3 regions of the Cellulomonas sp. A375-1 genome follow, and region 1 is predicted to be linked to each of the others. Evidence: riboswitches for the same ligand, from Rfam matches in the RefSeq annotation. Region 1 holds a riboswitch; each other region holds the start of a gene.
The links. Region 1 has a riboswitch for S-adenosylmethionine ahead of CWIS_RS06080 (LLM class flavin-dependent oxidoreductase). Riboswitches for the same ligand answer to the same signal wherever they lie in the genome.
Positions count from the first base shown of each region.

Region 2: linked by a shared signal. The riboswitch ahead of CWIS_RS08285 (hypothetical protein) and the one ahead of CWIS_RS06080 (LLM class flavin-dependent oxidoreductase) in region 1 are both predicted to bind S-adenosylmethionine.
Region 3: linked by a shared signal. The riboswitch ahead of CWIS_RS14150 (dicarboxylate/amino acid:cation symporter) and the one ahead of CWIS_RS06080 (LLM class flavin-dependent oxidoreductase) in region 1 are both predicted to bind S-adenosylmethionine.

Region 1 is NZ_LFKW01000051.1:44,617-56,691, reverse strand. Features, by position in the region: gene CWIS_RS06105 (ABC transporter ATP-binding protein) at 1-737, opposite strand, end outside; gene CWIS_RS06100 (ABC transporter permease) at 734-1,738, opposite strand; gene CWIS_RS06095 (ABC transporter permease) at 1,738-2,691, opposite strand; gene CWIS_RS06090 (ABC transporter substrate-binding protein) at 2,691-4,355, opposite strand; gene CWIS_RS06085 (NtaA/DmoA family FMN-dependent monooxygenase) at 4,413-5,792, opposite strand; gene CWIS_RS06080 (LLM class flavin-dependent oxidoreductase) at 5,803-6,930, opposite strand; SAM riboswitch class IV at 7,369-7,486, opposite strand; gene purL (phosphoribosylformylglycinamidine synthase subunit PurL) at 7,698-10,043, opposite strand; gene CWIS_RS06070 (hypothetical protein) at 10,418-11,302, shown strand; gene CWIS_RS17495 (DUF2599 domain-containing protein) at 11,363-12,075, shown strand, end outside.
Region 2 is NZ_LFKW01000075.1:3,651-11,146, reverse strand. Features, by position in the region: gene CWIS_RS08310 (SufS family cysteine desulfurase) at 1-878, shown strand, start outside; gene sufU (Fe-S cluster assembly sulfur transfer protein SufU) at 875-1,363, shown strand; gene CWIS_RS08300 (metal-sulfur cluster assembly factor) at 1,360-1,713, shown strand; gene CWIS_RS08295 (hypothetical protein) at 1,943-2,770, opposite strand; gene CWIS_RS08290 (helix-turn-helix domain-containing protein) at 2,754-3,845, opposite strand; SAM riboswitch class IV at 4,129-4,247, shown strand; gene CWIS_RS08285 (hypothetical protein) at 4,259-5,014, shown strand; gene CWIS_RS08280 (NYN domain-containing protein) at 5,064-6,020, opposite strand; gene CWIS_RS08275 (neutral zinc metallopeptidase) at 6,040-6,921, opposite strand; gene CWIS_RS08270 (energy-coupling factor transporter transmembrane component T) at 6,932-7,496, opposite strand, start outside.
Region 3 is NZ_LFKW01000133.1:15,139-26,938, forward strand. Features, by position in the region: gene CWIS_RS14140 (Ig-like domain-containing protein) at 1-1,200, opposite strand, end outside; gene CWIS_RS14145 (fibronectin type III domain-containing protein) at 1,257-2,903, opposite strand; gene CWIS_RS14150 (dicarboxylate/amino acid:cation symporter) at 2,968-4,431, opposite strand; SAM riboswitch class IV at 4,646-4,761, opposite strand; gene CWIS_RS14155 (hypothetical protein) at 4,954-5,271, opposite strand; gene CWIS_RS14160 (DUF5703 family protein) at 5,425-5,658, shown strand; gene CWIS_RS14165 (M20/M25/M40 family metallo-hydrolase) at 5,704-7,038, opposite strand; gene CWIS_RS14170 (M3 family metallopeptidase) at 7,111-9,195, opposite strand; gene CWIS_RS14175 (ACT domain-containing protein) at 9,389-9,868, opposite strand; gene CWIS_RS14180 (lactate dehydrogenase) at 9,865-10,983, opposite strand; partial or broken gene ald (alanine dehydrogenase) at 11,046-11,800, opposite strand, start outside.

The DNA of each region.
Region 1 (12,075 bases):
GCACGGTCCGCAGCGACGGCGAGGTCGTGCGTGATGAGCAGGACCGCGGTGCCGGTGCGCGACGTGAGGTCCGCGAGCAGGTCGAGCACGCGGCGCTGCACGGTCACGTCGAGCGCGCTCGTCGGCTCGTCGGCCACCACGAGCTCGGGCTCGCACGCCAGAGCGATGCCGATCAGCACGCGCTGCCGCATGCCGCCCGACAGCTCGTGCGGGTACTGCCGGGCGCGGGCCTGCGGCTCGTCGATCCCGACGGCGCGCAGGATCTCGACCGCCTGCGCGTGCGCCTCGCGCCGGCCCGCGCGGGCGTGGATGCGCAGGGCCTCGGCGACCTGGTCGCCGACGCGCTGCACGGGGTTGAGCGCGACGCCCGGGTCCTGCGGGACCAGCCCGATGCGCGCACCGCGGACCCGCGGCCACGCGCGGACCGGCAGGGACGCGAGCTCGAGCGAGGTGCGCTCGTCGTCGCCCAGGTCGATTCGCCCGCCGGCGATCCGGCCCGTCTCGGGCAGCAGCCCGACGACGGCGTGCGCCGTGGTGGACTTCCCCGAGCCGGACTCGCCGACGAGCGCGACGACCTCGCCCGGGTGCACCTCGAGGCTCACGCCGCGCACGGCCTCGACGGGTCCGTCGGTGCCGTCGTAGGTGACCCGCAGGTCCCGCACGGCCAGCACGGGCCGCGCGTCGGGTGCGTGCGTCTCCTCGGGTGCGCCCGGCAGCGTCGGCGTCTGGGTGCTCATCGGGCCGTCCTCCCCCCGCGCTCGAACGCGCGGCCGAGGCGCCCGGCGGACAGCACGACGACCGCGACGACCAGCCCCGGGAGCGTCGAGTACCACCACGCGGTCGCGAGGTAGTTGCGGCCCTCCGCCACGAGCGAGCCCCACTCGGGGGTCGGCGGGATCGCGCCGAAGCCCAGGAAGCTCAGCGCCGAGACCGCCAGGACCACGGTCCCCAGCTCGATCGTCGCGAGCGCGAGCACGGGACCCGCGGCGTTCGGCACGACGTGACGCACCACGACCGAGCCACGACGAGCGCCCGCGAGCCGCGCCGCCTCGACGTAGGTCGCGCTGCGCACCCGCAGCACCTCGGCGCGCATGACGCGCGCGAACGTCGCGACCGACGCGACACCCACCGCGATCGCGACCTTGAGCGTCCCGAACCCGAGCACGGTCACGACCGCGAGCGACAGCAGCAGCCCGGGGATTGCCAGCAGCACGTCGGTCAGGCGCATGAGCACGTCGTCGACGCGCCCGCCGACGAACCCCGCGACGAGCCCGAGCAGCGACCCGGCACCGAGCGCGATGACGATCGCGACCGCGGCGGCCTGCAGCGACAGGCCCGTGCCGTGCACCGTGCGCGCGAACAGGTCTCGACCCAGGTGGTCGGTCCCGAACCAGTGAGCCGCGCTGGGCGGCAGGAGGTTGTCCGCGGGCACGCCCGTGATCGGGTCGGCGGACGTGAACGCCGTGGGCACGAGCGCCCACGCGACCACGACCGTCACGACGAGCAGCGCCACGAGCGCGCCGGGCCGCGCGAGCGAGTGCCGGCGGGCCCGCGCGAGCCGCCCGGTCGCGGGGCCGGTCCCGGGCCTGGCGCGCAGACTCGTGGTCCGAGCCGCCCCGGTGCTCGAGGCTCCGGTGCTCGTCGTTCCGGTGCTGACGGGTCCGGGGCTCGCCGGCAGGACGGCGGACGCGCGTCGTGCGCCGACGACGTCGGCGGGGCGGGTGCCGAGAAGGCTCATCACAGGCTCCTTGCGTACGAGGTCACGGCCGTGCGCGGGTCGAGCAGGGGGTAGGCGAGGTCGACCAGGAGGTTCACGACGACGAACACGAGCGCCGCGACGAGCACGAGCCCGAGCACCACGGGGATGTCCTGCGTGGTGACGGCGGCCTGCACGAGGCGCCCGAAGCCCTGGCGCGAGAAGACGGTCTCGACGACCACCGCCCCCGCGAGCAGGTTCCCGACGAGCACGCCGAGGAGCGTGAGCGCCGGAAGGGCCGCGTTGCGGGTCACGTGCCGCAGCTGCACCCGCGTGCGGGTCGCGCCCTTGGCGAGCGCGGTCTCGACGTACGGCGCCCCCCACGCCGCGCGCATGCCCTGGGCGAGCACCTGCGCGATCGTCGCCGACAGCGGGACGGCCAGGGTGACCGCCGGCAGGACCAGGCTCGCGAACCCCTGGTTGCCGACCGCCGGGAACACCGGCACCCGGAACGACAGGAGCTGCAGCAGCACCAGCCCGACCCAGAACGTCGGCACCGCGACGCCCAGCGGCGGCAGCGCGAGGAGCAGCCCGCGCACCCGTGGCGACCGGGTCCAGGTGGCGAGCGAGGCGAGCCCGGCCCCGCCGACGACGGCCAGCAGCAGGGCGAGCCCCGCGAGCTTGGCCGTCTCCGGGAGCGCCTGGGCGATGAGCGTCGCGACCGGCGCACCCGAGGAGATGGACGTCCCGAGGTCGCCCGTGGCCGTGCGGCCGAGCGCCGCGACGTACTGCTCGGCCGGGCTCTGGTCGAGCCCGAGCCGCTCGCGCAGCGCCTCCGCCTGCGCCGGGTCGACGCCCCCGCCGCCCGTGCCCGCGTCGAGCATGATGCTCGCCGGGTCACTGGGCAGCAGGTACAGCACCGCGAAGGTGACCGTGAACGCCGCCAGGAGCACGACGACGGCCGCGGCGACCCGGCGCAGGACGTAGGCGCTCATCAGGCCTGCTCGATCCAGGCGTCGTGGAACAGCAGGCGCGACGAGGCGTCGAAGGCCACCCCGTGCACGTCACCGGCCACGCCGATCGACTGCGCGAGCTCGAACAGCGGGATCGCCAGCGCCTCGTCGACGATCTCCTGCTGCGCCTGCGTGACGAGGCCCGCTCGCGCCGCCGGGTCCGCGGTGGCGAGCTGGGAGTCGAGGAGCGGGTCGAGCACGTCGTCGGCCGCACGCTTGTTGACGTTGCGGCCCGCGGACGAGAACTGCGTGCGCAGGATGTCGGCGTCGGCGCGCGTGACGTTGTAGTAGTACGTGTCGTAGTCGCCCGAGGTCAGCACGGCCTGCTGGTCCGCGGGCGTGAGCTGGCGCAGCACCAGGTCGACGCCGACGGCCCGCAGCTGCTGCTGCGCGAGCTCGAGCACGGCCTGCGAGCCGGTGAACAGCGGTGCGTAGACCACGTCGACGCTCAGCTTCGCGCCGTCCTTCTCGCGGATGCCGTCGGTGCCCTTCGTCCAGCCCGCGCCGTCGAGCAGCTGCTCGGCCTTCGCGGCGTCGAACGCGAGGTCGTCGGACAGGTCCGTGTACCCGGGAGTGGTCGAGGCGAGCACGCTCGTCGCGGGCCTGAACGCGTCCGAGAGCACCGTGTCGACGAGCTGCTGCCGGTCGATCGCCACGTTCAGCGCCTGGCGGACGTCCGGGTCGTCGAGCGGCGCGACGGTCACGTTGGGCTGCAGGACGAACGTGACGCCCGGGTTCGTGCGCGTGAGCACCGAGCCCCCGGCGCCCTCGACCTGCGCGACGTCCTGCGGGAGCACGTCACCCACCGCGTCGAACTGGTCGGACGCGAGTCCGCCCGCGCGGACCCCGGACTCCGGGACCACCGTGAAGTCGATCTGGTCGAGGTACGCCTCGCCCTGGTTCCGCGAGACCTCCGAGGCCCACGCATAGCCGTCGCGCCGCGTGATCACCGCCCCCTGGTCCTGCGTGTAGCTCTCGAGCACGAACGGGCCCGAGCCGACGACCTCGCCCTGCAGCCGTGCGGCGGGGTCGGCCGTCGCGGTGGCGTCGGACAGGATCGCGAGCGAGACGGTCGACGTGGCCTGCAGGAACTGCGCGTTCGGTGCGCCGAACACGACCGTGACCGTGTGCTCGTCGTCCACGCGCGTCTCGGTGTAGCCGCCCAGGTAGCTCGCCGCGAGCGGCGCCGACGCGCCGAGCGGGCCCGCGAGCGCGTCGAGGTTCGCCTTGACCGTGGTCGCGGTCAGCGGGGTGCCGTCCGAGAACGTCACGTCGTCGCGCAGGTGGAACGTGAAGGTCGTGAGGTCGTCGCTCACGTCCCAGCTCGTCGCGAGCCACGGCACGATCTCGCCCGTGGCCGGGTCCTGGTCGGTCAGGGAGTCCGCGAGCTGGCGCGCGATGTAGATGCTCACGTTCGAGCCGACCTGCTGCGGGTCGACGCCCGACGGCGACGCACCGAGCGCGAAGCGCAGCGTCCCGCCCGGGGTCGCGGTGGCCGTATCCGGGGTCGAGGTCGCGGACGTCGCGGGTCCGGCCGCGGGGTCGCCGCTGCCCGACGAGCAGGCGGCCAGCAGCAGGGCGGGGGCGAGCAAGGAGGCGGCCAGCACCCGGTAGCGGGTGCGGCGGCGGTCGACGGTGCTGGTCATGATGTCCTCTCGAGGGGCCCGAAGGCCGGGGGATGAACGGGCAGAGCGCTGGTCCGGTCAGGCGGTGAGCTCGGCCGCCGCGTGCTGCGACGCCGGATCGGGGCGGGCCAGGCCCAGGTGGTCGCGCAGGGTCGGGCCGGTGTAGTCGGAGCGGAACGAGCCGCGCTCCTGCAGCAGCGGGATCACCTGGTCGAGCACGTCGTCGAGGCCGTGCGGCGTCAGGTGCGGGACGAGGATGAAGCCGTCCGAGGCGTCCTCCTGGACGTGCCTGTCCAGGTCGTCGGCCACCTGCTGCGCCGTTCCGACGAACGAGCCGCGGGTCGTCGTGCGGATCACGAGGTCGCGGATCGACCAGCGGTTCGCCTCGGCCTGCTCACGCCACGCGCGGGCGACCGCGAGCGGGTCGGTGGTGTGGCGCACCCGACCGCGCGTGATCGAGATGTTCTCGACGTCGGGATCGACCTCCGGCAGCGGGCCGTCCGGGTCGTAGGCCGTCAGGTCACGGCCCCACACCTGCTCGAGGAACGCGATCGCGGTCGGGCCGGAGACCTGCTGCCGCCGGATGTGCTCGGCGCGCTCGTGCGCCTCGTCGGTTGTCTGGCCGATGACGACCGTCGTCGCCGGGAGGATCTTCAGGTCCCCACGGGTGCGGCCGTTCGCGACGAGGCGCGCCTGCACGTCGTCGTAGAACGCACGGCCCGCCTCGAACGTCGAGTGCATCGAGAAGATGACGTCCGCGGTGCGTGCCGCGAAGTCCCGGCCCTGCGCCGAGTCGCCCGCCTGGAACAGCACCGGATGACCCTGTGGCCCGCGCGGCGTCGTGAACGTCCCCCGGACCTGCGCGTGCGTGCCGTCGTGCACCACCTCACGCACGCCGGCGTCGCGCAGGAACCGGCCGGTCGCCGTGTCCGCGAGCACCGCGTCGTCGTCCCACGAGTCCCACAGGGCGCGGGCGACCCGCACGACCTCCGCGGCGCGCTCGTACCGCTCGGCGTACGGGAGGTACCCGCCACGCCGGAAGTTCTCGCCCGTGAACGCGTCCGGGCTCGTCACCAGGTTCCACGCGGCGCGACCACCGGAGAGCAGGTCGAGCGTCGCGAACTGCCGCGCGAGCTCCCACGGCTCGTTGAACGTCGTGTTGATCGTCCCCGCGAGCCCGATGCGCTCGGTGACCGCCGCGATCGCCGCGAGCACGGGGAGGGTGTCGGGCCGGCCGACGACGTCGAGGTCGTGGATGCGCCCTTTGTGCTCGCGCAGGCGCAGACCCTCGGCGAGGAAGAAGAAGTCGAGCTTGGCGGCCTCGGCGCGCGTCGCGAGGTGCTCGAACGAGTCGAAGTCGATCTGGCTACCCGAGTCCGGGTCGCTCCAGACGGTCGTGCTGTTGACCCCCGGGAAGTGGATGCCCAGGTGGATCTGCTTGCGCGGTCGCGTCGTCATGGCCCCGCCCTCAGGCCGTCGCGGCGAACACGTTGGCGGGACGCGTCAGACCGAGCGTGTCGCGCAGCGTGCGACCCGGGTAGGCGGTGCGGAACAGTCCTGCGCTCTGCAGGATCGGCACGACCCGGTGGACAAGCACGTCGAGGTCGGTGGACAGCGACGACGGCCGCACGTGGAAGCCGTCGACGGCACCCGCCGCGACCCACGTCTCGATCGTCTCGGCCAGCGCACCGGCCGTCCCCACGTGCACGAGCGAGTCCGTCGCCCACGACGACGGCTCGAGGTCGTCGAGCAGCTCGAGGCGCGCACGCGCGCTCGACTCGTCGTCGGCCAGGACGACGTACGTGTCGACGAGCACGCGCACCTCGTCGGTGCTGCGGCCCGCGTCGCCCGCCAGGTCGTCCAGCCGCGCGCGCTGGGCGAGCGCGTCGTCGAGGCTCGTCGCGCGCAGGCGCACCACGTCGGCCCGGCGCGCGGCCAACGCGAGCGCCTCGTCGCTCGTCGCCGTCACCACGACCGGCGGCCGGCCCTGCGGCGGCCGCGGCGTGATCGACGGACCCTTGACCGCGAACCGGATGCCCTCGTAGTCGACGTGGTGCAGCTTGTCGCGGTCCACGAACCGGCTCGTGGCCTGGTCCCGGATCTCCGCGTCGTCCTCCCACGAGTCCCACAGCCGGCCGACGACGTCGATCACCTCGCCCGCCTCGTCGATCGCGTCGACCTCGTCCTGCGCGGCCTTGCGCCCGAACGCGTCCGTCGCCTGCTGCGTCGTCGACCAGCCGACCTGCCACGCGGCGCGCCCCCTGCTGACGTGGTCGATCGTCGCGACCGCCTTCGAGACGTGGAACGGCTCGGTGTGCGTCGTGTCGATCGTCGGCACCAGACCGATGCCCGCCGAGCGGGGCGCCAGGCGCGAGGCGACGAGCGCGGCGTCGAGCCGTCCCTGCACGCCGTGGCGGGTCACGGGCTGCAGCGAGAACGCGTCGTCGAACGCGACGAGGTCGAGCAGGCCGCGCTGCGCGGTCGCGACGAGGGCGTCCAGGCGCTGCGCGTCGAACAGCCGCTGCGCCTGCGAGCCGAGCGTGCGCCAGGCGGCGGGGTGCGCACCGGCGTCGGTGAGGTCGACGCCTAGGTGCACCGACCGAGTGCGGTCCGAGCGCGAGCGAGGGTGGGAGTGCTGGGACATCGAAGGGCTCCATCTCGAGGCCGCGTGCGCGGCGGGTGATCGGTGGTCCGTGGCGTGCCGCGGGCCCGCCTGCCGTCGGCGAGGACGCCGCGGTCGGCGCACGCGCGCAGGACCGGACGGCTGGGGCCGTCAGGTGGTGGGTGGGAAGGTCGCCGGCGCCGGCGTGGCCCGCCCAGACGGGCGCGGTCCGGGAGGACGGCGCCAGTCAGCGCCGGTCAGCGCCGGCGACGAGCGGTGTGGCCCGCGGGCCCCGGTGCGCGGGACGTCGTCTCAGCGACAGCTCTCGGCGGCGCACCTGACGCGACAGCGCGTGCACAGGTGCGTGGCGCGGACGTCCGCGGTCAGGCTCCTCGTGCTCATGCGTGCGGTCTCCTTCGTCCCCTGTCCGGGGTCTGGCGCGTTGCTCGGACGGCGGGTGCCGCTCGAGCCAGGTCCTCACCCGGGGCACCCCGCCGCGCGGGAGGGTTGCCGTCCGACCAGCCGGGGCTACGCGTCGGAGCTCATGACCTCTGTCCGCAGACCGACAATCCGGACTGCGTTGGTCAGAAATTAGGGGTGGGGCCGGACGGAGTCAACGGCGCATCCCGTCGGTCCCACAATCTGGACTGAATAAGTCGGGTTATCGTCGGGCGACCCCGCACGACCCTGACGCGCGCAGGGACGACGAAGCCCGCGGGCCGCACCGAGCGGCACCGCGGGCTTCGTCCGAGCAGGGGTGGTCAGCCGAAGTGGCGCGGGAGCGTCGCCTCGAAGACCTCGCCGGCCTCGGCCAGCGGGATCGTGAACAGGCCCTCGACCTCGACGGCGGGGCCCGCCTCCTCGTCGCCCGTCGCGACGTCGGCCGTCTGGCCCAGCTTGAGTGCCGGCACGCCGCGCGCGACGCACAGGTCGGCGAAGCGCACCTCCTCCGAGCGCGGCACGGCGACCAGCGCACGCGCCGTGGACTCCGAGAACAGCGCCTCGAACGGCGTGACGCCGTCGCGCTCGCACAGCGCGTCGAGCGAGACGCGCACGCCCACGCCGAACCGCAGCGAGGACTCGAGCAGCGCCTGGACCAGACCGCCCTCCGACAGGTCGTGCGCGGCGTCCACCAGGTCGTCGCGCGCCGCGTTCTGCAGCACCGCGCCGAGACGACGCTCGGCCGCCAGGTCGACCGCGGGCGGCAGGCCGCCGAGGTGGTCGTGCACGACGTCGGCCCACGCGGAGCCGTCGAGCTCGGCGCGCGTCGTGCCGAGCAGGTAGACCGCGATGCCGGGCGCGGTCCAGCCCGAGGGCACCGCGGCGGCCACGTCGTCGAGCACGCCCAGCACGCCGACGACGGGCGTCGGGTGGATCGCCGAGTCGATCAGGCCGGGCTCGCCCGTGCCGTTGTAGAGCGAGACGTTGCCGCCGGTCACCGGGACCTCGAGCACCTGGCACGCGTCGGCCAGGCCGCGGATCGCCTCGACGAGCTGCCACATCGAGTCGGGGTGCTCGGGGCTGCCGAAGTTGAGGCAGTCCGTCACGGCGAGCGGGCGCGCACCCGTCGTCGCGACGTTGCGGTACGCCTCCGCGAGCGCGAGCTGCGCGCCCGTGTACGGGTCGAGCTTGCCGTAGCGGCCGTTGGCGTCGGTCGCGAGAGCGACGCCGAGACCCGTGGTCTCGTCGACGCGCACGACCCCCGAGTCGTCGGGCTGCGCGAGCGCCGTGTTGCCCTGCACGAAGCGGTCGTACTGCTTGGTCACCCACGACTTCGAGGCCAGGTTGGGCGAGCCGAGCAGCCGCAGCGCGGTCGCGCGCAGCTCGTCGGGGCTCGTCGGACGCGCGAGCGACGCGGACGTGTCCGCGTTCAGGCCGTCCTGCCACGCGGGACGCGCGTACGGGCGGTCGTACACCGGACCCTCGTGCGCGACGGTCTTCGGGTCGACGTCGACGATGCGGTGGCCGTGGTGGTCGATCGTCAGGCGACCCGTGCCCGTGACCTCGCCGATGATCGCCGTCTCGACGTCCCACTTCGCGGTGATCGCGAGGAACTCGTCCAGCTTGGCGGGCGTGACGACCGCCATCATGCGCTCCTGCGACTCCGACATGAGGATCTCGCCGGCCGTCAGGGTGGGGTCGCGCAGCAGCACGTTCTCGAGGTCGACGTGCATGCCGCCGTCACCGTTGGACGCGAGCTCGGACGTCGCGCACGAGATACCGGCGGCACCCAGGTCCTGGATGCCCTCGACGACGCGCGCGGCGTACAGCTCGAGGCAGCACTCGATGAGCACCTTCTCCATGAACGGGTCGCCGACCTGCACCGAGGGCCGCTTGGACGGCTTGGTGTCGTCGAAGGTCTCGCTCGCGAGGATCGACGCACCGCCGATGCCGTCACCGCCGGTGCGCGCGCCGAACAGCACGACCTTGTTGCCCGTGCCCGAGGCGTTGGCCAGGTGGATGTCCTCGTGCCGCAGCACACCCAGGCACAGCGCGTTGACGAGCGGGTTGCCCTGGTAGCTGGGGTCGAACACGAGCTCGCCGCCGATGTTCGGCAGGCCGAGCGAGTTGCCGTAGCCCCCGACGCCCGCGACCACGCCGTGCACCACGCGGGCGGTGTCCGGGTGGTCGATCGCGCCGAAGCGCAGCTGGTCCATGACCGCGACCGGGCGCGCGCCCATCGAGATGATGTCGCGCACGATCCCGCCGACGCCCGTGGCGGCACCCTGGTACGGCTCGACGTACGACGGGTGGTTGTGCGACTCGACCTTGAACGTGACCGCCCAGCCGTCGCCGATGTCCACGACGCCCGCGTTCTCGCCGATCCCGACGAGCAGGTGCTCCTTCATGGCCGGCGTCGTCTTGTCGCCGAACTGCCGCAGGTGCGTCTTGGAGGACTTGTACGAGCAGTGCTCGGACCACATGACCGAGTACATGGCCAGCTCCGCGGCCGTGGGGCGCCGCCCGAGGATGTCGCGGATGCGCTGGTACTCGTCGGGCTTGAGTCCGAGCTCGGCGTACGGCTGCGCGAGGTCGGGGGTCGCGGCGGCGCCCTCGACCGTGTCGTAGTGCTGGTCGCTGCTGGGGCGCGCGGGTGCGGAGGTCATCGGTTCCCTTGGGCGAGATCGCTCGCGGCCTGCGCTGGTCGGCAGGACGCACGGCCGTCGTCGGCGGACGGGCCCAGGATAGCGACGCTCCGCGGCCGCCCGAACGGCTGTCCAGACCCGCGACCGGGGCGCGCGACGAGGCGGGCGCGGCGCGAGACGGGCCGGCGGCGAGCGCGCGGCGGGCCAGGGCGGTCCCACCGCAGGCCACCAAGGGGTGACACGTGTCGTTCCGCCCTTCGGGTGACGACAGTTGCCTCACCGGCGTTTCGCGGCCGACACGCCGGTGAGGCAATTGTGCGTTTTGCCTGATCAGCCCTAAGGTCTGGCGCGGCTGGATGCCCGTTTAGCCCGTTTTGTCGAGGATTCGAGGTCTGATGCTCCGCCGCGCCGTCGCCGCCGTTGCCGTCCCCGCCCTGTCCGGCCTCCTGCTGCTCGCGAGCTCCGCGAGCGCCACGGCCGGCGGCTCGGACGCGCCCATCCCCTACGACGTCTCCCCCGAGGCTCTCACGCTCCCCGTCGGTGACACGTTCGACGTCCACGACCACGTCAACGTGCGCTACACCAAGCACGGCCGTGACGGCTCGGCCAACATCCACATCGAGCCCGGCCGGTCGAGCGCCGCGCTCGTCGGGAAGAGCACGGTGCGGTGGGAGCTCGTCGGCGTCCCCCAGGGTTCGTGCATCACGTGGGTGCAGGTGAGCGGGTACGACGAGCACTTCGGCGAGGGCGGCCAGAAGCCCGTCTGCAACACGACGTGCAAGCCGAAGCCGAACCCGTACCCCACGCCGAGCCCGTCCCCCTCGGAGTCGCCCGAGCCCGAGCCGTCGCCCACACCGACCGTGACGCCGACGCCGCCGCCCACGCAGGAGCCCAGCCCGGAGCCGACGCGGTCGCCCGAGCCCGAGCCGTCGCAGACCCCGCCCCCGGCACCCGAGCCCGTCGAGTCGACGCCCGCTCCCCAGCCCACGACGACGCCGGCCGTGCCCCCCGTGCCGTCCGACGAGGAGACGCCGGCCCCGTCGCCCGAGCCCACGACCCCGGGGGACGACGAGGGTGAGGTCGCCGGCCCCGAGCCGACGCCGACCCCGAGCATCGACTCCGAGGTCCTCGTCGAGGGCGAGGACGAGCCCCCGCTCGCCGTGACCGGCTCCGACTCGCTGCTGCCCGGGTTCGCGTTCGCGCTCACCGCGCTGGTCGCGGGCATCACCCTGCGCATGATCCACGTCCGCCGCCGGCACCTGCCCGCCCACCGCAGCTGAGTGCGCGCCCGGAGCTCGCTGGTCGAGCTCCGGGCCGCCCGGGCGGGCTACGGTCGGGCCATGCCCGCCGCAGCCCGCTCCGTGACGGGGCGCACGCTCGTCGTCGGGCTGCTCGGCATCGGGCTCGCCGTCGCGGTCACGGCGAGCGGGTGCGCACCCGGCACGGACCGCCCGTCGACGTCGCGTGACCCGAGCACCGGCGCCTCGACCGCCGAGCCGTCGGCAGGTGCGTCGTCACCCGGCACCCCGGACGCGGAGCCTGACCTCGCCGCCGCGGCGCTGCGCGACGGCGTGCCGATCACGTCGCAGGGCGTGACGGTGCTGGTGCTCGCACCGAGCACGCCACGCGCGCTCGAGGACGGCAGCGTCCGGGTGGACCTCGCCGCAGCACCGACCGGTGGCCCCACTGCCGCTCTCGCCGCAGTGCCTACCGCGGTACCCACGGCGGCGCACAGCAACGCTGCCGAGCGTGACACGACGGACGGAGCCGGGACGTCCCTCGTCGTCGCCGCGCCCGCTCCGTTGCGCCTCGACGTGCTGCCCGACGGCACCGCGCTCGTGCTCGACGGCGACGTCCCGGTCGCGGGGCTGCGGGCGGACCCGTCAGGCCGGCTCGAGGCGCACGGCGATGCGGCAGTCCTGACCGCGCGGGCCCAGCCGACGGGCCTGTGGTTCACCGCGCGCGCGATCCTCGACCTGGCCTGGGGCGAGCGTGAGGGCGGGCGCTCGCTCGCGGTCACGCCCGCCGACTGGACCCGCGCGGGCGGCCACGC
Region 2 (7,496 bases), on a different contig from region 1:
ACCTCGTGCCGTGGCAGGAGCTCGCGGCGCGCACGGGCGCGACGCTGCGCTGGATCGGCGTGGCCGACGACGGACGCCTGCGGACCGACGAGCTCGCGACCGTCGTCACGGACCGCACGCGCGTCCTGGCGTTCACGCACGCGTCCAACGTGACCGGTGCGATCACGGACGTCGACGCGTTCGTCGCGCGTGCACGCGAGGTCGGTGCGCTCACGGTGCTCGACGCGTGCCAGTCCGTGCCGCACCTGCCGGTGGACCTGCACGCGCTCGGAGTGGACTTCGCGGCGTTCTCCGGCCACAAGATGTTCGCCCCGACGGGCGTCGGCGCGCTGTACGGGCGGCGCGAGCTGCTCGAGGCGATGCCGCCCGTCACGACCGGCGGGTCGATGGTCGAGGTCGTCACCATGACGGAGACGACGTACGCGCCGCCCCCGCAGCGGTTCGAGGCGGGCACCCAGATGGTCTCGCAGGCCGTGGCGATGGGCGCGGCCGCGACGTACCTGGCGGACCTCGGCATGGACGCGGTCGCGGCGCACGAGGCCCACCTCGCCCGTCTGCTGCTCGACGCGGTCGCGTCCGTCCCGGGCGTGCGCGTGATCGGCCCGACCGACACCCGCGACCGCCTCGCGACCGTCTCGTTCGTCGTCGACGGCGTGCACGCGCACGACGTCGGCCAGGTGCTCGACGACGCGGGCGTCGCGGTGCGCGTCGGTCACCACTGCGCGCAGCCGCTGCACCGTCGGTTCGGCGTCGCGGCGACCGCGCGCGCCTCGGCCGCCGTGTACACGACTGACGAGGAGATCGCGGTGTTCCGGGAAGCACTGGCAGGGGTCCGGACGTTCTTCGGGTTGACGGACGACCGCGAAGGAGTCGCATGAGCAGCTCGATGGAGCAGCTGTACCAGCAGGTGATCCTGGACCACGCCAAGTACCCGCACGGCCGGGGCCTCGGGGACGCGGTGACGGGCGCGCACACCGCGCAGTCGCACCAGGTGAACCCGACGTGCGGCGACGAGGTCACGCTGCAGGTCGACGTCGACGACGCCGGCGTCGTGCGGGGCGTGCGCTGGGACGGCCAGGGCTGCTCGATCTCGCAGGCATCGGTCTCCGTGCTGCACGACCTCGTCGTGGACCAGCCGCTGACGACGGTCGACCGGCTCGCGGGCTCGTTCCGCGACCTCATGCAGTCCAAGGGCCAGGGCCTGGACGACGAGGACGCCGAGGAGGCCCTCGGCGACGCGGCGGCCTTCACGGGCGTCGGCAAGTTCTCGGCGCGCGTCAAGTGCGCCCTGCTCGGCTGGGTCGCGTTGAACGACGCGCTCATCAAGACCGGTGCGACCCGCACCGAGAGGGAGGACGCATGAGCACCCCCACCACACCGCCGGCCACGACGCCGTCGAGCCCGTCGCCCACGACGGTCGCCGACGTCGAGGAGGCCATGCGTGACGTCATCGACCCCGAGCTCGGCATCAACGTCGTCGACCTGGGACTCGTGTACGGCGTCTCGCTCGAGCAGAACACCGCGGTGATCGACATGACGCTCACGTCGGCGGCGTGCCCGCTGACGGACGTCATCGAGGACCAGTCGGCGCAGGCGCTCGACGGGATCGTCGACGGCTTCCGGATCAACTGGGTCTGGATGCCGCCGTGGGGCCCCGAGAAGATCACGTCCGACGGTCGCGAGCAGATGCGAGCGCTGGGCTTCAACATCTGAGGCAACACCACGGAGGCGGTGGACGACGAACGATTCGTCCACCGCCTTCTGTTGTCCCCAGCGGCCTTCGGCCACCACCCCTGCTCGCGCCCGCCCGAGCATCGCAGAGGTCAGTCGTGAGTCGGCGGTGTGATGGGCGTGTGCGAGCAGGCGGACGCCCCGCAGGTGCTTGGTCGACTCCTGACGACCTTGACGATGCTCGTGCGCGACGCGATCAGTTGCGTGTCCGTCAGACGAGCACCGACCCTCCCATCGACTCGAGGAGGTCGGTCACGAGCGACGTGAACGCGGGAGCGACGGACGGGTCATCGAGCGCGGCCGCGGTCGCGAGCTCCGGGAGGAGCCCTGTGGGTGTGGAGGCGTGCGCCTGGTAGAACGCGAGCGCCGTGCGGGAAGCGGTCGCGGCGTGCGGCTCGAGCACGTGCGCCCTGAAGCCCCGCACCAGATCGGCGGTCTCAACGGCCTGCAGTAGCCGGAACGCGTCCAGCGCGTCCTTCTGCTTGAGCCGGTCGGGCCGGGCCGCTGCCTGGTCGAGCCGTTCACCGATCTTGATTGCCTTGGCGGTCAGAAGCGCTGCGGGGCCCGCCACTCGCAGGTCGAAGGTGCGGGCGTCTGCCGGGTCGAGCGAGTCGATCCTGACGGCGACGTTGTCGACGAGCGCGGGCTCCAGTCCGTGGGCGATGCGGGCGGTGAGCTCGTCGTGCGGTACGAGATGTGCCGCACGCGCCGAGGGTCGGGTCCTGCCGGACTGGTGGGGCGCGACCATGATGTCGACCGCGACGGCGCTCAGGGCGACCCAGTGGCCGGGGTTCGGTCCCGGAGTGAACCCGGCCGCTCGCAAGGTCTCACCGATCTCGGGGGCGTCGGCAAGGCCGGCGGTGTCGATGGCGAGGTCGGCATCGGTGGTCATGACCGGGACGTTCAGCTCGGCGTCGCCAGTGTGGTGGTACACGGCCTGCGCACCGACCAGGACGAGGTTGTCCCGGTGTCCCTCGAGGGCGTCGAGGGCGTCCATCAGGACGCGACGGGCTGCCACGTACTCAGGATCGAGAGCCATCGTCGTCCTTCCATGCCGGGTCGGTTGCCTCCAGGCTGTCCATGAGCTGCTCTGCCTCGGCGTCGGCACGCCCGGGCAGGGTGAGCAGGTCGGCGACGACGAGAGGCGCCGGCGCAACGGCCACGCCGTCGTCGGGCAGGATGCGCTGGTCGGCCGGCGCGGCGATGACGACATTGGCCGTCGTGGGGTCGGCGTCGATCAGACCGAGGCTGCGCGCGAGGTCTCGAGGATCGGTGGCGTACAGGGCGAGCAGCCTCATCGGCGCGACCGGCGTGGCACCGTCGGGCAGCAGCGTGCGAGCAGCCGCCGAGCCGGTGAGCATGACGGGCGCGACGTCGACGAGCCGATCGATGGCGCGGGGCAGTCCGCGGGGCGCGATGAAGTACGCCACGACGGGGTTGGTGGAGGGGAAGGAGTAGTCGTGGGTCCAGCGCCGGATCAGGTCCCGGCGACGAACCGAGGTGATCTTGCCCGCCTCGTCGCGTTCGACGATCCCCTCGGCCACCAGGGTGGCCAGCAGCTTCGAGACCGAGCCCGGGGAGACTCCGGCAGCGGCCGCGAGCTCGCGGACGCCGACCGGCGCGTCTGTCGACGCCAGTGCACGGATCGAGCGGCTCGCCGCTACGCCGTTCAGGCGGGTGACGGCGCTGCTCGCCCGATCCTTGGGAGCCTTGGCGGCGCCCTGGCCGGTCACCACGACCGGGGGATCGTCGAGGGCGAGCCGAACCCACCCGGTCGCGTCGGCATAGCTGAATCCTTCGGCAGCGAGCGCCTTGCGTAGTGCCGGACCGATGTATGGCGATGCGTAGAGCACGGGCAGGGCCGCGGCTCGTCCGATGTCGCGCAGGGTGGACACGATCGCTGCGGACGAGACCGACGCGGAGCGCTTGGCCTCGACGACCAGTCGAGCGGAAGCGCCGACGGGTCCGGTGAGGTCGACGACCGCGTCGAAGCGCTGGTCGACCGTCTCGGCGTCGGTCCGCGCGGTGAGTGCCCAGGGCGCAGGAAGCAGCGCGTTGACGCTCGCCAGAGCGTCAACGACCACCTGCGTTTCTCGACTTGTGCTGTTTCCCATAACGAGAAACAGGCTAGACCGAGAGACGGCGAGACGCAACGCCTGCGCGACGTTCGGCGCTGGAGCGCCCCGACAGGGCGATCAGGCGGTGCGCTCGACCGCGGTCGCGTCGTCGAGGAGGGCTCGCCCGACGAGCTCGCGCGAGCCGGCGGCCCGTTCGCCCGCTTGCTCGCGCGGCAGGACCAGCACGTCGCGGCGGTGGTCTAGTCGCGTCGCCTGCGTTCGTGTGACGTGCGGCGTCGCACCTTGCTGGTGCGTCGCGCACCGCGTTAGCGTCTCCCCAGGTCAAGAGCGACCAGCGATACGCCCTCCGCGTGCTGGTCCGGCAACCGCGCACACTCGCGCACGGTGCCCCCGGAGGAAGACCGGCCCGACGGCGACCGCCGTCGGGAAGTGCGAAGGGGAGTACACCCATGAGTGAGAAGTTCCTGCGTGCCGACGGTCTCGTCGAGCTGCGCCCCGACCCCGCGAAGGTGGCCGACGCGGCCCGGAACCGGGTCGGCCTCATCACCACCGGGGAGCTGTGCACTGCGTGCCTGGTCGGTGACTGGGGCCAGTCGCTCCTCAAGGTCACCAAGACGCTGTGCGACGACTGCACGTGGCTGGAGTCCGAGGTGTCGCGCCGTGCGGGGACCGGGCGGTCGCGGGCAGGTCGGCCGGGCCCCGGTCCGCTGCGGGCAGGCGGTGCGTCGGATCCCGGCGACGCCGCATGGGCGTCGATCCGCGCCGCTCGCGTCGCGCGCGAGGAGCGGTTGGCCCCTGTGTTCGCGCGTGCGGTGATGCTCGGTGTGCCGGTGGTCGACCTGGGTCCGGGCACGGGCGGGTTCGTCCCGGCCATCGCGTACGAGGACGTCGAGCGGTTCGACCTCGTCCCGCGCGACGCCGGGGCGCGGGTCGCGCGGTTCGCCGAGTGGCTGCGCGTCCTCGCGCCCGAGGACCATGCGGCGCGCAGCGCCGTCCTGGCGGACGTCCACGAGCTCGCGCGGGTCCTCCGTGCGGAGCAGGCGCGCGCGCGGCGGGCGCGGGCACGTGCGGAGCTGGACCGCGCGGGCCGCGAGGTCGTGCAGGCGCTGGCGACGGTCGGTCGTGCACCGCGCACGGTGGGCGCAGCGGCAGGGCGTCTCGTCCGCGCACGGTTCGCCTCGGTCGACGGACGGGTTCGCGCCTAGGGCTGCCGCCTTGACGGCGGTGTGGTCCACCCAGGGAGTCACACCGCCGTCAGCGGTAGCTGGGGCGCAGGCGGACGCGGGGCTGGTGCTTGGCCGACTCCTTGGAGATCTCGACGATGCTCGCGCGCGACGCGACGAAGTCGCTGAACGACGAGTAGCCCAACGGCCGCTCGACGAACGCCGGGTCGAGGCGCATCATCTGGTTCTTGACCTCGCCGTACGACAGCCACGGCTCGTCGTCCTTCTTGGCGTGGATGAGGCGCATGGCCCGCATGAGGAGCTGGGTGGCGCGCCGCTGAGCGGCGCGGTCCCCGGCGGGAGCCGGAGCGTCATTGGCGGTGACCTGCCCGGCTGCCGAACCCGCGCGTTCCGGCGCGTCGTCGGTGGTCGCGGGCGCCACGGGGGGCGCGTCGTCCGCGTCGTCGTCCTCGGGGGTGGTGCTCGTGTCGAGCAGGGCGTCGTAGTCGGCGAACTCGTCGCACGCGGACATGAGCGAGCGGCTCGTCGAGCCCGCGACGCCGACGCCGATCACGGTGCGGCCCAGGCGCTTGGCACGCTGCGCGAGCGCGATGTAGTCCGAGTCGCCGGCGACGATCACGACGTGCGTCACGTCCACGAGCCGGAACAGGTCCTCGATGACGTCGACGGCGAGGCGGATGTCCGCGCCGTTCTTCATGCGCGGGCCCACGGGGAACAGCTGGGTGAGGTCGACGGCCCGGTCGATGAGCTGCTGGTGGTAGCCGGCGTTGACCGGCTGGGACCAGTCCGCGTACGCGCGGCTCACGACGACCCGGCCGAACGACGACGCGTAGTCGATGATCGCGTCGACGTCGACGCGTGCGGTGCGCAGCTTCGTCGGGACGTCGCCGTCGGCGTCGAGGCGGTACTTGCGCGCGTCGTCGGACTGGAAGGCGCCGCGCCGGTGGACCTGGTCGTAGCGGGAGATCACGATGTTGTCGAAGTCGATGTAGACCGCGACGCGGGCAGCGCTCTCGTCGGTGCTCATGGGGCGAGTCTGCCGGACGTCAGAGGGTGCGAGCGGCGAACGTGTCGCACGCCGCGAGGTCGCGCTGCTCGTAGCCGGTCGTGAACCACCGCTGCCGCTGCTCGCTCGACCCGTGCGTCCAGGAGTCCGGGTTGACGTTCGTGCCGGACTGCTCCTGGATGTGGTCGTCGCCGACGGCCGCGGCCGCGTCGAGCGCCTGCGCGAGCTCGGCGGCCGAGATGGGCTCGAGGTAGGTCACGCCCGTGTCGGGGTCCTTCGTCGTCGCCGCGTTGCCGGCCCACATGCCCGCGTAGCAGTCCGCCTGCAGCTCGACGCGCACCGAGTCCGACTCGGCACCCGAGCCACCGCGGTCGGCCTGGCCGAACACCCCGGTGACGTTCTGGATGTGGTGGCCGTACTCGTGCGCGTAGACGTACATCTCCGCGAGCGGCCCGCCCTCGGCGCCGAACCGGCTGGTCAGCTCGTCGAAGAAGCCGAGGTCGAGGTAGATGGTCTGGTCGCCGGGGCAGTAGAACGGGCCCGAGGCCGACGACGCCTGACCGCATGCCGTCGAGACCGCCGAGGTGAACTCCACGGCCTCGGGGATGGTGGCGCTCGCGTCGGACATCGTCGAGGACCAGTAGGTGTCGAGCGAGTCGAGCGTCGCCGACAGTCGGCAGGCGCGGTCGGTGTTCGCCTGCTCGGCCGTGCACGCGCCGATGGTCGAGTCGTTCCCGGGCTCGCCGCCGCCGCCGAGCAGCGCCCCGGGGTCGACGTTGCCGCCGGACAGCAGCGTGATCGCCAGGATCACCAGGAGCCCGAGGCCGCCGACGCCGCCGCCGATCGCCATGCCCCTGCCCGCGCCCGAGCGCCGCGACTGCACGCGCCCGCCGCCGAAGCTGCCACCCTCCTGGAACGTCACGACCAGGACGTTAGTCCTCGTCGCCGCCCCGCGCGCGTCCAGCGGAGAGGTCGTCCTCACCCAGCCCGCGGGCGGCGAGAGCCTCGCCCGTCGCCCGCGCGTGACCGACCATGCGGACGGCTGCCGGGACGACGAGCGCGCGCGGTGAGCGGTCCAGGCCGCGGGCGCGCGCAGCGTCTCGTGACTCGAGGGTGGCCTGCACGAGCACGGGTACGGAGCGCAGCATGAGGCTCACCGCGAGCGCGACCGTCTCCGGGGACAGCCCCACGTGGCGCAGCGGTCGGGCGGCGCGGCGCAGGGTGTCGAGCAGGTCGTCGGCGCGCGTGGTCGCGGTGACGACCGTCGCCAGCAGGACGAGGGCGAGCAGGTCGGCCGCGGTCTCGAAGCCGACCTGCCACCCGCGTGCCCAGGTCTGGTACACGCCGACGACGAGCGCGACGATCGCGAAGCCGACGAGCCCGCGCCGGGTGCGGTGCCACTGCAGGCCGGCGACGAGGTGCGCCGTGACCGCCACGCCGAGCGCCACGGCCGCGCTGAGCGGACCGCGCACGAGCACGACGGCGGTGCCCGCGGCG
Region 3 (11,800 bases), on a different contig from region 1:
GCCCGCAGCCGCGTACTCCGCGGACGCGTTGTGCAGGTACGTGGAGAACAGGTCGCCGTAGAGGTACCCCGGGGCGAGGGTCTTGCCGTCGGTGACCGCCGGCACCCCGCTCGTGCGGATGTGGTCGTACGCCGAGCCCGAGTTGCTCACCGAGAAGAGCGAGAAGTCCAGGTTGTAGATGGTCTTGACGCCGCTGGCCTGCGCGTCGGCGTTGAGGTCCTTGATCACCGCACGCGTGTTGTGGCACCACGTACCGCCGAACAGCAGCGGGACGTCGCTGTCCGCGTACCGCGGGTCGCTCAGCAGGTGGATCGTCTCGGGGTACGTGAGCTGCTGGACGCGCCAGCCGTCGGTGGCGTCGGCGTCGCTCAGGATCTCACCGCCGTACTTGGTGGCGTCCGTGTACGTCGCGCTGTGGCGGCGGTTCGTCTCGTCCTTGTAGAACTCGAACTGCGTGCTCACGCTGAGGTCGGGGTGACCGGCCGTCCCGCCCGCGGCGAGCAGCGTCTCCTTGACGGCGTCCTCGTACGCGAGCTGCTCGGCGGGCGTGTCGAGGTCCGCAGCGGTCTTGGTGTCCGCGAGCGAGGCGACCACCCGGTCGTCGTTGCCGCTGCCGTCCCGGCGGTCCTTGTCGAGCACCACCAGGTAGGGACCCGTGACCTTGCCGTCCGTCCGGACGAACTCCGGGGTCGGGTCGGTGCCGTTGATGAGGTCGATCAGCGGGCCACCCGTGGTGGCGGTCGCGCCCTCGTTCTGCCAGTACGTCAGGCCGGCACCGGTCAGCCGGGTCGCGAGCTCGTCCCAGTCGAAGATGTTGAGCGCGTCGCCGTCGATGCGCGGGTTGAAGACGTAGATCTTCGGCACGCCGATGCTCGTCGCCGCGGCGTTGATGTGCGCGATCTCGGCCTGCGTGCTGGCGTCCTTCGGGTCACCGATGAGCACCGCGTAGCGGCCGGACTTGAAGCGCAGCAGGTACTTCAGGCGCTCGATCGAGATGGACTCGAAGACGTGCTGGCCACGCGCAGGAGCGAGCGCCGGGAAGACGTCGGCGAAGTAGTCGAAGTCGACGCTGGAAGCGATGGCGGGAGCCGCAGCGGTGGCCGCGGCGCTCGCGCCGGGGGCGAGAGCGACCGCGGGCGCGGTCGCCAGTGCGGCGACCACGATCCCGGCGATGCTGCGTCGCAAGGAGGAGCTGGACATGGGGAGTCGTCTCTTTCTCCCGCCCGGAGGCGGGGGGTCAGGTCAGGGAGAGCGGGTCAGCGGACGGGCTGGGCCGCGGGGGTCGACGGCCCGTCCACTCGTGCGGGTGGTGCGAACTGCCAGGTGACGCTGAGCTGGCCCGCCTCGGGAGCGACGTGCACCCCGGGATAGGCCGCGACGGGGGACGAGGTGGGGGCCGCTGCGACGGGGGTCCTGACGGGCGCCGCCGCGGGCACGGTGGCGAGAGCCGCGGTGGGTGCGGCCGCCGGTGCAGCGACCGACGCCGGCGTGAAGGCCGTCAGCAGCGGGTTGCCGAGCTGCAGCGGTGGCAGGGCGCCGGGCACCGGAGCCGGGCCGGCAGGCTCGTCCGCCGCGGCGGCAGACGACGCGCGACGGGAACCGCCGCGCGCGTAGTGGGACGCCAGGAGCAGGACTCCCGCGACGGCCAGTGCGCCGAGGATCACGAGGCCGGTCAGCGGCGGCACCGTCTCGGCCGACGTCGCCTCCGCGTCCTGCGCCGCCCCGACCGGCGACGCGGCCGCGACGGTGACGGGGCTCTCGGAGACGACCGTCCCCTGGTACGCGACGACGAAGTGGTGAGCACCCCGCGGGGCGTCGTCCGGAACGACCACGTCGGTGGCGAACGCGCCCTGCTCGTCGGTCGTGACGGTCGTGAGCCGGACCGGGTCGGAGTGCAGCTCGACGTCGAGGTCGACGCCCGCGGCGTAACCCGCTCCGGTCAGCGCGACGGTCGCACCGGGGACGACCTCCCCCGTCCAGGTCAGCGTGCCGACGACCGACGCGGGCGGCGTGCCGACCGTCACCGGCACCGACGGGGTGGAGGCCGCGGACTCACCGACGTCGTTCACCGCGCGGACCGCGGCGCGGTAGCTGCCGTCCGGCAGGTCCAGGAACTCGTAGGTGGTGGTCGCCGCGTCGACCTCGGCGCGGTTGCCCCCGCTGAGCAGGACGACGTAGCCCGTCACGCTGTCGAGGTCCACGTCGACCGACGGCTCCCACGTCACGACGATCGTCGTGCCGTCGACCGTGAGGGTCGGTGTGCCGGGTGCGGAGGGCGCTCCGGGCACGACGGCCTCGTCGGGATCGATCCCGAGGTCGTCGGACACGGGCGCCGCAGGAGCCGGGACGCCCGGCGCTGTCGTGGCACCGGGAGCGGGCGTGCTCGTCGGGGGCCTGGTCGCGCCCGGGGAGGGCGTCGTGCCGGGCACAGGCGTCCTGCCGGGCGCCGGGGTCGCACGCGGCGTGGGAGTCGTGCCGGGCGTCGGCGCCTTGGTCGGTGTCGGGCTCGCCGACGGCTTCGGCGTGGGCGACTTCGTCGGGGTCGGCGTCAGGTTGTAGTCGGACGGGAGGTTGTCCGCGTAGAGCACCTCGTCGGCCGCGCCCTGCCAGATCCCGGTGCTGGCGCTGCTCTGCACGATGCGCCCCTTGTACTTGGGGTTCTTCCCGTCGTACTCGTGGCACGTCGGGATCGGCTGGCACCACTTGTCCTCGGCGAGGTTGACGAGCGCGGCGCCCTTGTCGTCCTGGAGGCAGTGCTGGTCGTCGCCGCCATCGACCCACTCGACGGTGGCCGCGCTCGCGCGGGTCGCCTGCAGGACCGGCAGGCCGAGGGCGATCACGCCGACGACGAGCGCCGCGACCAGGGGCAGGCTCCGGCGGCCGAGCTGGAGAAGAGGGTTCACGAGGGGGCGCTTTCTACGGGAAGGGGGTGCGGGGGCACGGGGGGCGAGGACGGGTGCGGGCGGGTCAGCGGGAGCCGACGGGAACGCGCGGGCTGGGCTCGATCGCGCACGCGCCGACGGGCACGCCGCCCCAGAGGGCGTCGTCGTCGGTCGTCGCCGGGGACGCCGGGTTCGAGCGTTCCGGCGTCACGGGCTCCCCGAGGTCGACGGACCGGTCCACGGAGGAGCGGAAGATCGCGTCGTCCAGGCGGCCCTCCTTGCGCGCGACGATGGTCGCGGCGACCGCGGCCGAGGTCACGTTGTTCGTGGTCCGCGCCATGTCGGCGAGCGCGCTGATCGGCAGCGTCAGGATGATGACCTCGAGCGGGAGCCCCGCAGCGGCCAGCACGGTCGTCGCGGTGACCGTCGCGGTCCCGGGCACGCCCGCGGTGCCGATCGAGACGACGAGGCCGAGCAGCACCAGCACCGCGTAGTCACCGAGCCCGTACGGGATGCCGAGTGCGTTGACGCTGTACACGGCCAGGAGCACCGGCCAGATCCCGGCGCAGCCCGGCATCCCGATCGTCGTGCCGAGCGGCGCCGTGAAACCCGCGATCTCGGCGGGCACGCCGACGCGCTCCCGGAGCAGGCTCGTGGTGAGCGGCAGCGTCCCGGCGCTGCTCTGCGTCGTGAACGCGGTGAGCTGCGCGGGGAAGATCCGGCGGAAGAACGCGACGGGGCTCACGTTCGCGGACACCCGCAGGAACACGCCGTTCACGAGGTAGGTGTGGGCGAAGCAGACGACGAACGCGACGACGAGCAGCGTGAACAGCGGCCAGAGCTGGCTCGTGTCCGCCGAGACGGTCGACGTGAACGACGCCGTGAGGGCGAGCACCGCGTAGGGCGTGAGGCTGATGACGAAGCCGACCGCGCGGTAGATGATCTCGCGTGACGCCTCGACGAACGCCTTGAACGGGGCGACCTTCTGCGGGTTCTTGTCGGCCACCAGCGAGCACGAGACCGCCACGAGGATGCTCACGAGGATGATCGGGATGATGTTGTTCTCGGACACGTCCTTGACGATGTTCGTCGGGAAGAAGCCGATGAACACCGACGTGAACGGCTGCTGGACCGAGTCGAGCGACCGGGTGTCCACGTCCTGCGTGCCCAGGTGCGCGCCCTTGCCGAGCCCGACCAGCAGCGCCGTGCCGAGTGCGAGGAAGATCGCGACGAGGTTGAGGCTGAGCAGCCAGTAGACCGACCGTCCGCCGATGGTCCGCAGCTGCGACGTCGAGCCCAGCGACGTGATGCTCGACAGGATCGAGACGATCACGAGCGGGGCCACGATGGTCAGCAGCAGGTTGACGTAGACCCGGCCGAGTGGCTGGACGTACTCGACGTGGTCGCGGAACACCACGCCGACAGCGACGCCGAGGAACAGCCCGACGAACGTCAGCACGCTGAAGTTCACGCGCTTGCGTGCGAGGGCGAACAGGCCGGCGAACAGGCCGACGGTGACGGCGAGCGCTGCGGCGTCCCAGACGTTCACGGGGTGCTCCGATCGTGCGAGGGCAGCTCCCACGACCGGGGACGGTCAGGGAGTGCTCAGGGAGGGGGAAGGGCGTGCGGCGCGCGGGACGAGGCCTCGCGCACCGAGGTGACGACGTGCGTCAGAAGGCAGCGCAGGAACATCGACGGAGTCGGTGCTCGTTCGCACACCTCACGCCCGTGCTCCTCGTCGTCGGCAGGCGCCGATCCCGCGGCGCCCGTGCTTGCCGTCGTGCACGCGCACGACGGCCTGGTCCTCACCCGGGGCACCCCACCACGGACGGAGGGTTGCCGGTCTCCCAGCCGGGGCTTGTCGGAGACGCTCGTGACCTGGTCTTCCACGACCGGATCGGCTTATGCCGACTATACCGGTCGCTTTTTCCTTGCAGGCTCTTTCTAGTGACGACGGGAGCGCGGTGTCAACAACCGGGACCCGGTGGTCCGCACTCCGAGACGCTTGTCACCCGTTCGGCCGCACCGTGGGGACCTCCCGCTCGCACCCTTGACGTGCGGCGCCGCGGGGTCAGCGCGCGGGTTCGACCTCGTCGTACTCGTCGTCGCCCGCCCAGTCGCCCTCGGCGTCCTCGGACTCGTCGTCGCCACCCTCGACGTCGTCGTCGAAGTCGTCGTCCTCGTCGTCCTCCTCGGCGAGGTAGAACGGCGTGGCCTCACCGTGGACAGTCCCGAGGGCGTCGTCGTACACCTCGAAGGCGTCGGCCAGGACGTCGTACGCGTCGTCGACCGCGGGGTCGTCCTCGCCCTGGCGCGCGACGACAGCGTTGTAGTGCGCCTCGAGCGCTGCGACGAATCGGTCCAGCGCGGCACGGGGGTCGACGGTCATGTCCGAACGGTACCGCCGCGACGGGGTGCCCGGCAGGACCGAGGGCCGCCACCACTCCCCCGCAGCGTGCGACCCGCCTCTCGGCGTACGCACGGCACCCCGCGACGCGGTGCACAATGGGCGCCACGCGAGTCGGCAACGGGAGGGTGGCGGATGACCGTCGAGACGCGTCAGCGACGCCGGGACTGGGTCGCGCAGGGTGGGCAGTACGAGTACCGGGTCCTGGTCCTCCCCCGGACGACCAGCCGCAACGACGTCCAGCGCATGCTCGTCGAGCACGCCGAGTACGGGCGCTGGGAGCTGGCCCGGTCGGTGCTCTACGTGGGTGGCGAGCGACGCGTCTGGCTGCGGCGCAAGATCCTGCGGGTCCGCAGCACGCTCGACTGACCGCCGGCCCGCCTGCGACGACGACGCCCCAGCGGGCACAGCCCGTCAGCAGGTCGACAGGAGCCGGTCCAGGACGCGCGTGCCGAACTTCAGGGCGTCGATCGACACGCGCTCGTCGACGCCGTGGAACATGCCCGCGAAGTCGAGGTCCGGGGGCAGGCGCAGGGGCGCGAACCCGTAGCCCGTGATCCCCAGCTGCGAGAGCGACTTGTTGTCCGTCCCGCCCGAGAGCATGTACGGCAGCACGGCGGCCCCGGGGTCCTCGGCGAGCAGGGCGTCGGTCATCGCGTCGACCAGCGAGCCCGTCGTCGGCGCCTCGAGCGCCACGTCGCGGTGGATGTCCTCGATGCGCACGTGCGGGCCGGCGAGCCGCTCGATCGTCGCGCGGAACTCGTCCTCGCGGCCCGGCAGGAAGCGACCGTCCACGGCGGCCTCCGCGCGTCCGGGCACGACGTTCGCCTTGTAGCCCGCGGTGAGCTGCGTCGGGTTCGACGTGTGCCGCAGGGTCGCGCCGACGAACCTGCTCGCGGGGCCGAGCGCGGCGACCAGCGCGTCGATGCCCTGCTCGTCGTACGGGTCGAACGGCAACCCGGTGAGGTCCGCGACGCCTTCCAGCAGCGCACGGACCGTGGGCGTGAGCTCGAGCGGCCACGTGTGGCGACCGATCCGCGCGACTGCCTCCGCCAGGTGCGTCACGGCGTTGTCGGGCGTGACCTGGCTGCCGTGGCCCGCGCGCCCCTCGGCGACGAGCCTCAGCCAGGCCAGGCCCTTCTCGGCCGTCTGCACGAGGTACGCACGCCGCCCGGCGACCGTGACCGAGAAGCCGCCGACCTCGCTGATCGCCTCGCTCGCGCCCTCGAAGATCTCGGGCTTGTGGTCGACGGCCCAGTGCGCGCCGTACGTGCCGCCGGCCTCCTCGTCGGCGAACATCGCCAGCACGACGTCGCGCGCCGGCTTGCGGCCCTCGCGCGCCATCTGCCGCACGACCGACAGGATCATCGCGTCCATGTCCTTCATGTCGACCGCGCCGCGGCCCCACAGCAGGTCGCCGTCGACGTGGCCCGCGAACGGGTCCACCGTCCAGTCGTCGGCCTGCGCGGGCACCACGTCGAGGTGACCGTGCACGACGAGCGCCGGCCGGCTGCGGTCCGCGCCCTCGATCCGCACCGCGAGGCTCGTGCGCCCCGGCGCGCTCTCGAACACGTCGGGCTCGAGCCCGACGTCGCTCAGCAGCGTCGCCGTGTACTCACCGGCCGCGCGCTCCCCCGGCCCGGAGCCGTCCCCGTAGTTCGAGGTGTCGAACCGGATGAGGTCGCGGCAGATGTCCACGACCTCGTCGGCGGCGGTCGGCTGGGGGTTGCGGGGCTCGGTCGTCGGCACGCGCCCACCGTACCCGCGCGCGCGGACGGCCCCCGACGGCAGCGGGGCCGCCCGCGCACGACGACTCCGCCGCTAGACCGTGGCGGCCGCCGTCAGGCCGCGACGCACCAGCAGCGGCTCGATCTGCGGGTCACGGCCGCGCAGGTCGCGGAACGCCTGGAGCGGGTCGATCGAGCCGCCCCGGCCCAGCAGCTTGGCACGGAACGCGTCACCGTTCTCCCGGCGCAGGCCACCGTTCTCGCGGAACCACTCGACCGTGTCCGCGTCGAGCACCTCGGACCAGATGTAGGAGTAGTAGCCCGCCGAGTAGCCGCTCGAGAACACGTGGTTGAAGTACGCGCTGCGGTAGCGCGGCGGCACGGGCGCGAACGCCACCCCCGCACCCTCGAGCGCCGCGGCCTCGAACGCCTCGACGTCGTCGGGGTCCGTGGGCACCTCGTCGGGCGACAGGCGGTACCAGGCCTGGTCGAGCAGCGCCGCGGCGAGGTACTCCGTGGTGCGGAAGCCCTCGCCGTCCTGGCGGCCCGCCAGGAGCGTCTCGACCCACGCCGCGGGCATCGGCTCCCCCGTCTCGTGGTGCACCGCGAACGCCTGCAGCACCTGCGGCTCCCATGCCCAGATCTCGTTGACCTGCGAGGGGTACTCGACGAAGTCGCGCGGCACCTCGGTGCCCGACTGCGACGGGTAGCGCACGGCCGAGAGGAGGCCGTGCAGCGCGTGACCGAACTCGTGGAACATCGTCGTGACCTGGTCCCACGTCAGCAGCGTGGGCTGGCCGTCGGGCGGCTTCGGGATGTTGAGGTTGTTGACCACGACCGGCGGCTCGTCGAGCAGCGTCGACTGGTCGACGAGGTTGTTCATCCACGCGCCGCCGCGCTTCGACTCGCGCGTCCAGTAGTCCGCGAGGAACAGGCCGAGACCCGAGCCGTCGGTGTCGAAGACCTCGAAGACGCGCACGTCGGGGTGGTAGCCGACGAGGTCGGTGCGCTCCGCGAACGTCAGCCCGTACAGCGCGGTCGCGGCGCGGAACACGCCCTCGTGCAGCACCCGGTCGAGCTCGAGGTACGGCCGCAGGGCCGTCTCGTCGAGCGAGCGGGCCTGCGAGCGCACGCGCTCGGCGTAGTACGCCCAGTCCCACGCCTCGAGCGTCGCGCCGGGCTCGTCCTGCTGGAGCGCGACGGTGAGCTCGACGGCCTCGGCGCGCGCGTTCGCGACCGCCGCGGGGGCGAGCCGGCCCAGGATGTCCGCGACCGCCTCCGCCGACTTGGCCGTCGCGTCCTGCGCCACGTAGGCGGCATGGTGCGGGTAGCCCAGGAGCTGGGCGCGCTCGGCGCGCAGCCGGGCCAGCTGCAGCAGGGTCGGCCGCGTGTCGTGCTCGCCGCCCAGGCCGCGGCCCACCGACGCGCGGTGCAGCCGCTCGCGCAGGCGACGGTCGCGCAGCGTGACGAGCTGCGGCTGACCCGTCGGCAGCTGCAGCTCGAGGAGCCAGCCGCCGTCGTGGCCGCGCTCGGTCGCGGACCGGGCCGCCGCCGAGCGCGCGTCCTGCGGCATCCCGTCGAGCTCGGCCTCGTCGGTCACGAGAACCGCGGCGGCGTTGGTCGCGGCGAGCACCTCACGGCCGAAGACCGTCGCCAGCGTGGTGATCTGCGCGTTGAGCTCGCGCAGGCGGTCCTGCGCGGTCTCGTCGAGGCGGACCCCGGCGCGCACGAACGTGGTGCGGGTGCGCTCGAGCAACCATGCGGTGTCGGGCTCGAGCGTCAGCGCGCCCGACGCGACCTGCGCGTCCAGCGCCTCGAGGCGGGCGAACAGGCGGGCGTCGAGGTGGATGGCGTCCAGGTGCGCGGCCAGGCGCGGTGCGACCGACTCCTCGAGCGCGTCGAGCTCGGGTGTCGAGTCGGCGCTGGACTGGTTGAAGAACGCCACGAGCACGCGCTGCAGGGTCCGGCCGGAGCGCTCCAGGGCGACGAGCGTGTTCTCGACGGTCGGCTCGCTCGGGTCGGTCGCGATCACCTCGACCTGCGCGCGGTGCTCGGCCATGCCGTAGTCGATCGCGGGCTCGTAGTGCTCGGTGCGGATCCTGCGGTAGTCGGGCAGCCCGTACGGGAGCGACGACGGGGCGGCGAACGGGTTCTCGGCATCCAGGGGCGCGCGCTTCATGCGGGCATCATCGCCCACCCGAGGCACGGACCGCAGGAGCACGGGTCGCGCGCGCCCAACGCGCTCCTCGGCGCCCGCGGTCAGCCGGAGACCCGTCGAGAGCACAGCGCCGACGACCTCGCGAGTCCCCGACGTCGTGACGTCTCGGGCCGGATCCCCATCGTTCGGCACGCTCGGGGAGGAGGGGCTCGCGTCAGGCCGTCGGCGGCGGCTGGATGACGATCGCGGTGGTGCGCGCTCCGGCCTCCCGCGCCGCGGCGACGACGTGCTCGACGTCGACGAGCGGCCCCTCGACGAGCACGGGCTGCCCGAGCGCCGACTCCCCCGACCAGCTCACAGCCGCGTGCGGCGGCGGGCGGAACGCGACGTCGCCCGGCAGGTGCATCACCGCGGCCGCGCGCACGCCGAGGTCCTCAGCTCGTCGCACCACGACGCCCGACACCGCCGCGAGACGCTCGGCCGCGCGCACGATCTCGCGCTGACGCCGCCCGGTCGTGCGGAACGTGACCGTCACCAGACCCTCGTCCGGCCCGGCGTCGCTCGTCGCGAGCGCGTCGAAGCTCACCCCGCGCGTCGCGAAGACGGCCGTGAGCGCGGCGACCGTCCCCGGCCGGTTCGCCCCGCGCACGAACACGACCCAGCGCTCGTCGAACCCCTCGTCCTGGATGCTCATGCGACCCCTCCTTCGACCGGGACGAGGGCGGTGCCGTCGCCCGCCGTGGCGGTGAGCCACGGCTCGATCGACCGGCTGACGCGGTCGGCGACCGCGGCGAGCCGACGCTCCTCGTCGTCCGCGAGCGCCGGGAGCAGCACCTGCGTCCACCCCTCCGGCCCGAGCACGACCGGCACACCCAGGACGCCTTCGACAGGCTTCCCGGCGAGCTCCACCTCGCGGTCGAGCGCGACCTGGCCCGCGACGACGGTGTCGCGACCGTCGAGCACGGTGTCGATCAGGTCGATCGTCGCGCTGGCCGTGCCCGCGGCGGTCTTGGCGCCGCTCTGCTGCGTCATCCACGGTCGTGCGGCCACGCGGACGTCCGGGGGCCAGGAGTCGACGAGGCGGAACGCGCCCGCGAGGTCGTCGACCGCGGCGGTCGCGAGCGCACGCTTCGCGGCGGCGATCTCCTCGTCGTACGTCGCGAGCGTGCGCGCGCCGCGCACGCGCGCCACCTCCGCGCGACGCTCGGCGACGTCGAGCCCCGCGATGCGCACGGTCGACCACAGCGGCACAAGGTCGTCGCCGTGCTGCCCGACGGCGAACCCGCCGACGCGGTGCCGTCGCACGCCGATCGACGCGGCGACCTCACGGCGGAACCGCAGCGTGTCGAGCCACGCGCCCATCCCGATCACGCGGTGCCGCCCGAGCGCCTCGGCGAAGATCGCGACGCCGAGCTCGACGGGGTTGGAGACCACGACGACGACCTCGCGCCCGGAGCCGTGGCGGGCCAGCGCCTCGGCGTACGTGGCGAACACGCGCGCGTTGTCGGCCGCGAGCGCGCGGCGGTCGACAGGCACGCCCGGCTCGGTGCCCGCGGTGCGTCCGGCCGCGACGACCACGACGTCGGCCACGACGTCCGCGGGGTCGAGCGCCACGTCGAGCAGCGGGGCGTGCTCGTCGTACGCGTCGACCAGGTCTGCCGCGAGCCCGTAGGTGGCGCGCGACGACCGCCCGTCGGCGCGCCCGACGAGCTGCAGGCGGGAGGTCGCCGGCAGCACGCGCCGTTCGACCAGCTGCGTGCAGACCTGCCGGCCCACGTCGCCCGTCGCTCCCAGCACCGCCACGTCCATCCGGCGAGAGTAGGCGCCGTTCGTTGCGGGCGCGTGACGGGGATCGGCGGTCGGCCGCCGCGTCAGCCGGCCGCGAGCGCCTCGGCCACCGAGACGGACGGGTAGCCGTGCGCCGCGGCGACGGCGGAGTTGACGAGCCGCCCGCCGTGCACGGTCAGGCCGTTCGCGAGCGCGGGGTCGTCGGCGGCCGCCGCGCGCCAGCCGCGTGAGGCCAGCGCGTGCACGTAGGGCAGCGTGACGTTCGTCAGGGCGCGCGTCGAGGTGACCGGGACCGCGCCCGGCATGTTCGCCACGCAGTAGAAGACGCAGCCCTCGACGAGGTACGTCGGGTCGTCGTGCGTCGTGGGGCGGGTCGACTCGAAGCACCCACCCTGGTCGACGGCCACGTCGACGAGCACCGAGCCGGGCCGCATGCGCGCGACGAGCTCGTCGGAGACCAGGCGCGGCGCCCGCGCGCCGGGGACGAGCACGGCGCCGATCACCAGATCCGCCTCGGCGACCTCGCGCTCGAGCGTCCACCGGTTCGACGCGAGCGTACGGATCCTGCCACCGCTCGCGTCGTCGATCTCCCGCAGGCGCGCCATCGACACGTCGAGCACGGTGACGTCGGCCCGCATCCCCACCGCGATCTGCGCGGCGTGCCGCCCGACCGTCCCGGCGCCGAGCACGACGACCCGCGCCGGGTCCACGCCCGGGACGCCACCCAGCAGCAGCCCGGCCCCACCCTCGTTGCGCATGAGGTGGTACGCGCCCACCTGCGTGGCGAGGCGCCCGGCGACCTCGCTCATGGGCGCGAGAAGGGGCAGCGAGCCGTCGG